DNA from 2 places in the Mesorhizobium sp. WSM4887 genome. Region 1 is predicted to be linked to the other one. Evidence: predicted binding sites of a transcription regulator. Region 1 holds the regulator's gene; the other holds the start of a gene.
What was found. Region 1 encodes PhoB, which activates phosphate uptake and scavenging genes when phosphate is short. Its sites were predicted from a motif close to TGTCATNNANCTGTCAT; they were not measured.
Positions count from the first base shown of each region.

Region 1 (3,409 bases):
GACATTCCCTTCGCCGACATCCTGGAAAAGGAATTCGGCATTCCGGCCACCATGGAAAACGACTGCAACATGATGGCGGTGGCGCTGCAGTGGCGCGATCCCCACCGCTATCGCGACAATTTCATCGCCATCCTGCTCTCGCACGGCATCGGCATGGGCCTGGTGCTGAAGGGCGAGCTGTTCACCGGCACGCATTCTTCCGGCGGCGAGTTCGGCCACATGATCCATCGTCCGGGCGGCGCGCTCTGCCGTTGCGGACGCCGCGGCTGCGTCGAGGCCTATGCCGGCAACTACGCCATCTGGCGCAGCGCCATGAAGATGAGCGAGGACGCCGAGCCGGTCGATGTCGGCGACGCCGACATGCGGGCGCTCGCCGCCAAGGCGCGCGAGACGGATGGCCCGGAGCGCGAGGCCTATCGCCGGGCCGGCGAGGCGCTGGGCTTCGGCCTTGGCAGCCTGTTCGCGCTGATCGACCCGGCGCCGGTCGCCATGGTCGGCGTCAGCGCCGCCGCCTTTGACCTGATCGAGCCGGCGCTGCGCGAGGCGATCGGCCAGACCGCCGGAGGCCAGCATTCAAACTCGATCTCCTTCGATACCGAGCCGAACGAATTGCCGCTGATCCGCGAAGGCTGCGCCGTGCGCGCGCTGACCTTCGTCGACCAGGAGATTTTCGCCCCGGGCGTGCAGGCAAGAGCGGGCAAGAACGTGGCCTGAGCAGCTTCGATAGCGATCGTTGGCTTCTGTGCGTCCTGCAGACGCCGGAGATTAGCGAAGGCCCCGCAGCTTCGTCATTCCAGGGCGGAGCAGGAGCGAAGCTCCGTCGCGGAGACCCTGGAATCCATGCCATTACCTCAATCGTCGGATGAGCGGAGCAGAATTTCTGCACCGCCGCGGCGCGTGGAAGTCGCGTGGATCGTCGGGTCTGCGCCGCGTCGCGACGCTTCGTGCTCCGCCCGTGGACGGCGAAGCACCAGCGTCTCGATAACCCGCCAGCGCAGATAGAACCCGTCAGACCTTCGGTGCCCTGGATCTAATCTTCCCTGATCGCGTAGCCCGCCCCACGGATGGTACGTATGACGTCCGGCATCCGGCCGTTGTTGACCGCCTTGCGCAGGCGTCCGACATGCACGTCCACGGTGCGCTCGTCGATATAGATCGTCTCGCCCCATACATTGTCGAGCAGCTGGCTGCGCGAGAACACCCGGCCGGGATGCCGCATCATGAATTCCAGCAGCCTGAACTCGGTCGGGCCGAGCCGGATCTCGCTCTTCTTGCGGTAGACGCGATGCGATTCGCGATCGAGCACGATGTCGCCGACCTTGAGCACGCTGGACAGCACCTCCGGCTTGGCGCGGCGCAGCAGCGCCTTGACCCTGGCCATGAATTCCGGCGTCGAGAACGGCTTGACCAGATAGTCGTCGGCGCCGGTCGAGAGGCCGCGCACCCTGTCGCTTTCCTCGCCGCGCGCGGTCAGCATGATGATCGGCAGGCGTTCGGTCTCGGGCCGCATCCTGAGGCGCCGGCAAAGCTCGATGCCGGACACCGCCGGCACCATCCAGTCGAGCACCAGAAGGTCGGGCACATTCTCCTGCAGGCGGATCTCGGCCTCGTCGCCGCGGGTCACCACCTCGACCTGATAGCCCTCGGATTCGAGGTTGTAGCGGAGCAGCACCCCCAGCGGTTCCTCGTCCTCCACCACCATGATGCGTGGCGCGATCATATAGCAGGCACCTTCGCTGTCAGGCCGCCGGCGCCGACATCGTCGTCTCGTCCTGCTTAGGACGATTCGCGGGCAATTGCGTGCCGGTCAGCACATAGTAGGCGTTCTCGGCGATGTTGGTGACGTGGTCGCCGATGCGCTCCAGATTCTTGGCGCAGAACAACAGATGCGTGCAAGCCGTGATGTTGCGCGGATCCTCCATCATGTAGGTCAGGAGCTCGCGGAAGACGGAGGTGTATTTGACGTCGATGCGCTCGTCGTCGTTGCGGAGCTTGGCGAGCGCCGTGGCGTCGCCGGCCGTGTATTCCTCGATCACGCCCTGCACTTGGATCAGCACCAGCTGCGCCATCGAATCGATGGAGTGCGAAAGGTCGCGCGGCGCGGCGCTGATGCCGACCGAGCCGACGCGCTTAGCGATGTTCTTGGCAAGGTCGCCGATGCGCTCGAGATCGCCGGCCATCCGGATGGCGCCAACGACGCTGCGCAGGTCGTCGGCCATCGGCTGGCGTTTGGCAATCAGCGTGATGGCGCGATGGTCGAGCTCGCGTTGGCGCGCGTCCATGATGGCATCGTCGGAGACCACGCGCTGCGCCAGCGCGTTGTCGGAATTCAGCAGAGCCTTGGTCGACGCGCCGACCATCGAGCCGGCAAGATCGCCCATGTCGCGGATGAGCTGGCTGATCTGCCTCAGATCCTCGTCGAAGGAAGCGACCGTATGGGCCATGGTTATGTCCTCGTATGAACTCAGCCGAAGCGGCCGGTGATGTAGTCCTGCGTGCGCTTCTCGCGGGGCGAGGTGAAAATCTTTTCGGTCCGGTCGAATTCGATCAGCTCGCCGAGATACATGAACGCCGTCTGCCGCGAGACGCGCGCCGCCTGCTGCATGTTGTGGGTGACGATCACGATCGTGTAGTCGGCCTGCAGCTCGTCGATCAACTCCTCGATCTTGGCGGTCGAGAGCGGATCGAGCGCCGATGCCGGCTCGTCCAGCAGGATGACCTCCGGCTTCACCGCCACCGTGCGGGCGATGCAGAGCCGCTGCTGCTGGCCGCCCGAAAGGCTCTGGCCGCTGGCGTTGAGCTTGTCCTTGACCTCGTTCCACAGCGCGGCGCGCTTCAGCGCCTGTTCGACGCGATTGTCCATCTCGGCCTTGCTGATCTTCTCATATAACCTGACGCCGAAGGCAATGTTCTCGTAGATCGACATCGGGAACGGCGTCGGCTTCTGGAACACCATGCCGATCTTGGTCCTGAGCAGGTTGAGGTCCTGCGAGCGGTCGAGGATGTTCTTGCCGTCGAGCAGCACCTGGCCTTCGGCGCTCTGCTTCGGGTAGAGCTCGTAGATGCGGTTGAGCACGCGCAGCAGCGTCGACTTTCCGCAGCCCGAAGGTCCGATGAAGGCGGTGACGCTGCGCTCGGGCAGCGACAGGTTGATGTCCTTCAGCGCCTTCGACTGGCCATAGTAGAAGTTGAGGTTCTTGACCTCGATCTTGGCCTTCTCGGCGGTCGTCTCGCCTACGTTCAGGTCGGTGGACAACATCGGTTTCATCTGTCCTCTCTGCGTCCGGTAAGGCTGCGGGCGAAGATGCTCAGCCCGAGAACCGTCAGGGTGATTATCAGTGCGCCCGTCCAGGCCAGTTGCTGCCATTCCTCATAAGGGCTCAGCGCAAACTGGAAGATGGTCACCGGC
Region 1 covers NZ_JARTVP010000003.1:223,747-227,155, reverse strand. Annotated here, with positions in the region: gene P9230_RS14705 (ROK family transcriptional regulator) at 1-714, shown strand, start outside; gene phoB (phosphate regulon transcriptional regulator PhoB) at 1,031-1,720, opposite strand; gene phoU (phosphate signaling complex protein PhoU) at 1,740-2,444, opposite strand; gene pstB (phosphate ABC transporter ATP-binding protein PstB) at 2,465-3,268, opposite strand; gene pstA (phosphate ABC transporter permease PstA) at 3,265-3,409, opposite strand, start outside.

Region 2 (3,409 bases), on a different contig from region 1:
GGCTCCTTGCGCGGCGCGACATTGTCCTTGAGGAAGCCGGTCTCGACATACACCGGGCCGAGCGGCGGCAAGTGGTCGCCGAAGAAGGCGATGATGGTCGGCCGCTCGCGCTTCTTCGCCCAGTCGATCAGGCGCTGCAGGCCGCGATCGGCGTCGGCCGAGCCTTCGGCGTAGGAGAGCAGCGATTCCCGCGCCCACGTGCTGATCGGCGCGTCGACGCTATGTGTCGGATTGTAATAGCGGTAGGGCTCGTAGGGCCCGTGGTTCTGCAGGCTGACCGCGAACAGGAATACCGGCCCGTCGCTGGCCTCGGCCTCGCGCATGATCTCGTCGGTCATGGCCGCGTCGGAGGCCAGCGGCCCGCGCTTCTCCATCGGCGGCAGCGTCTCTTCCGAGCGGAAGTCGCTGAAGCCGAAATCGGCGTAGACGGCGCCCCGGTTCCAGAACCAGTTGGTGCCCGGGTGGATGGCGCGCGCCCTATAGCCTTCGCTCTTCAGGAAAGTCGCCAGCGACGGCGTCGGCGTGCGCACATATTGCTGATAGGGAATCGAGCCCGCCGGCAGGAAGGCGTTGGAGAAGCCGGTCAGCGCCTCGAACTCGATATTGGCGGTCATGCCGCCGAATTCCGGCGAGAACATCGAGCCTGAGCGCAGCGCGCGCACCGTCGGGATCGGGTCGGGCTTGATGCTGACGCCGGGAAGCTCCGTCGGATCCCAGAAGGATTCGCTCATCACCACGATGATATCGGGCTTCTGGTCCGGCACCGAGGCGGCAACCCCGGGACGCGCGATCGCATCCATCGTCTTCTCGGAATAGCCGGGCGGGGCCGAGACATGCGCCATTGGCACGTTGAGCGCGAAGGCGAGCGCGAAGCCGTTGGAGGCATAGTTCTCCTTCTGGTCCCACATGATCGGGATGATCTGCAGCCTGTCGCGCGTCCACGAGAAGGTGGCGTAGTCCATGATCGAGACGAAGAAGGCGAGCAGCGGCACGGCAAGCGTCAAGCGCGCCAGCCGTCCCTTGCGGCTGAGGATCGGCACACGCCGGCGCCAGAGCCGCCAGCCATAGACGAGCAGCGCGAGGCTGGCGACGATCGCCGCCGCAAGCAGCACGGCCGTCCAGGGGCGCTCGCGCACCAGAAGCGGCATCAGCGCCATGATCTGGCGGGCATAGAGGAAATCGGTCGGGTAGAGCGGATCGCCCAGATAGTGCGATTTCTGGTGACCGACAAAGGCCAATGCCAATGTCACCGGCGCGACGATCATCAGGCTTTGATGGCTGCGGCCGAGAATGGCGTCGAGCCCGATCAGCACCAGCGAAAAGACGATGATGGTGGTCCAGCCGGGCTTGAAGGGCTGCAGGAAGAAGTCGACGGTGCCGAAGAAGTCGCCGCGCACGATCCATTCGATGGCGAACACCAGAAGGGCGGAGGCAAGCAGCGTCGCCAGGCCGTAGCGGACAATCGGCCATCTGCGCCCCGGCAGATAGCCGGTGGACGGATCGTCTTCCAAAAATTGCGGCGCGGGTTTGGCCGCGCCTTTCCTGATCCTAGCCACTTTGCTTCCCCGGCCCATGTCACGCGTCTTCCACTCGCGTCACGCCACTGTCATCGAAATGTCACACAAAGCTAGCGCCTGTAGCGGAAATAAGAAGAGCCAGCAAACGATTCGTGAGCGGTTTTCATCAGGTGTGATCGCCAAAAAGCCTTTCAGAACAGGGAACTCGGCCGTTCTCCCGGCTGGAACAGCCGCTGAACTGGTGCTTGCGGGCTTGACTTGGCCGTCCGCCTTGCGCCAGAGGCAGGGAAAAACCAGCCGCTGGAGACGCTAACATGGCCGTCGCATTCACCTTTCCGGGACAGGGCAGCCAGGCCGTCGGCATGGGCAAGGACCTCGCCGATGCCTTTCCCGAGGCGCGCCGCGTCTTCGAGGAAGTCGATGAGGCGCTCGGCGAGAAACTGTCGAAGCTGATCTGGGAAGGGCCGGAAGAAACGCTGACGCTGACGGCCAATGCCCAGCCGGCGCTGATGGCGGTGTCGCTGGCGGCCGTAAGGGCGCTGGAATCCCGCGGTTTTTCGCTGAAGGACAAGGTGGCTTATGTCGCAGGCCATTCCCTCGGCGAATATTCGGCGCTTGCCGCAGCCGGCTTCGTTTCGGTGGCCGATGCCGCGCGACTGCTGCGCACCCGCGGCAACGCCATGCAGGCGGCGGTGCCGGCGGGCGAGGGCGCCATGGCTGCCATCATCGGGCTGGAGCAGGCTGATGTCGAAGCCGCCTGCGCCGAAGCGGCACAAGGCTCTGTCTGTCAGATCGCCAACGACAATGGCGGTGGCCAACTGGTGATTTCCGGCGCCAAGGCGGCCGTCGAACTGGCGGCGAAGCTCTGCGCGGAAAAGGGTGCCAAGCGGGCGCTGATGCTGCAGGTCTCGGCACCTTTTCACTCGGCATTGATGACGCCAGCCGCCGATATCATGCGCGAGGCGCTGGGCGGGGTCGCGAAAAGCGCGCCGGTGGTTCCCATCGTCTCAAATGTTTCGGTCACGCCGACCAGCGACCCGGATGAGATTGCCCGCCGCTTGGTCGAGCAGGTCGTCGCCCGCGTGCGCTGGCGCGAGACGGTGGAATGGTTCGGCGCCAAAGGTGTCGCGACGCTTTACGAGGTTGGCGCCGGCAAGGTGCTGTCGGGCTTGGCGCGACGCATCAACCGCGATATCGCGACCGGCGCCATCGGCGCGGCCGCGGAAGTCGAGGCGGCGCTGGCAACTTTAGGATAAACGGGAAACTCTTGCTGGCAGGTGCGGCATTCCTACTTCCATCCGTCTTTCTCCCGAAGTCGAGCATCGCCTCGACGATCTCGTGGCGATGACTGATCGAAGCAAAGCCGAATACCTGCGTGACTTCGTTGAACGTGGACTCGAAGATCTCGAGGACTATTACTGGGCTGCGGAAGTGCTGGAGCGGATCGAGGCTTGGTGAAGAATCGGTCGTGAGCGCCGAGAACTTCTGATATGGCCTGGACAACATGACAAAATGCGGAACGAGGGTCGCTCGCGGGGCGTCCGGAAGAATGAGGTTGAAGCAATGTTCGAACTGACCGGCCGTAAGGCGCTCGTCACCGGTGCATCGGGAGGCATCGGTGAGGCGATCGCCAGGGTGCTGCACAGCCAGGGCGCGATCGTCGGCCTGCACGGCACCCGCGTCGAGAAGCTGGAAACGCTGGCCGACGAGCTCGGCGACCGCGTAAAGCTCTTCCCGGCGGATCTGACCAACCGCGACGCGGTCAAGGCGCTCGGCCAGAAGGCGGAGGCCGATCTCGAAGGCGTCGACATCCTGGTCAACAATGCCGGCATCACCAAGGACGGCCTGTTCGTGCGCATGTCGGACGCCGACTGGGATTCCGTGCTCGAGGT
Region 2 covers NZ_JARTVP010000002.1:970,847-974,255, reverse strand. Annotated here, with positions in the region: gene P9230_RS12990 (LTA synthase family protein) at 1-1,574, opposite strand, end outside; gene fabD (ACP S-malonyltransferase) at 1,832-2,773, shown strand; gene fabG (3-oxoacyl-[acyl-carrier-protein] reductase) at 3,081-3,409, shown strand, end outside.
Region 2: the regulator PhoB is predicted to act here: its motif matches at 1,605-1,621, upstream of P9230_RS12990 (LTA synthase family protein).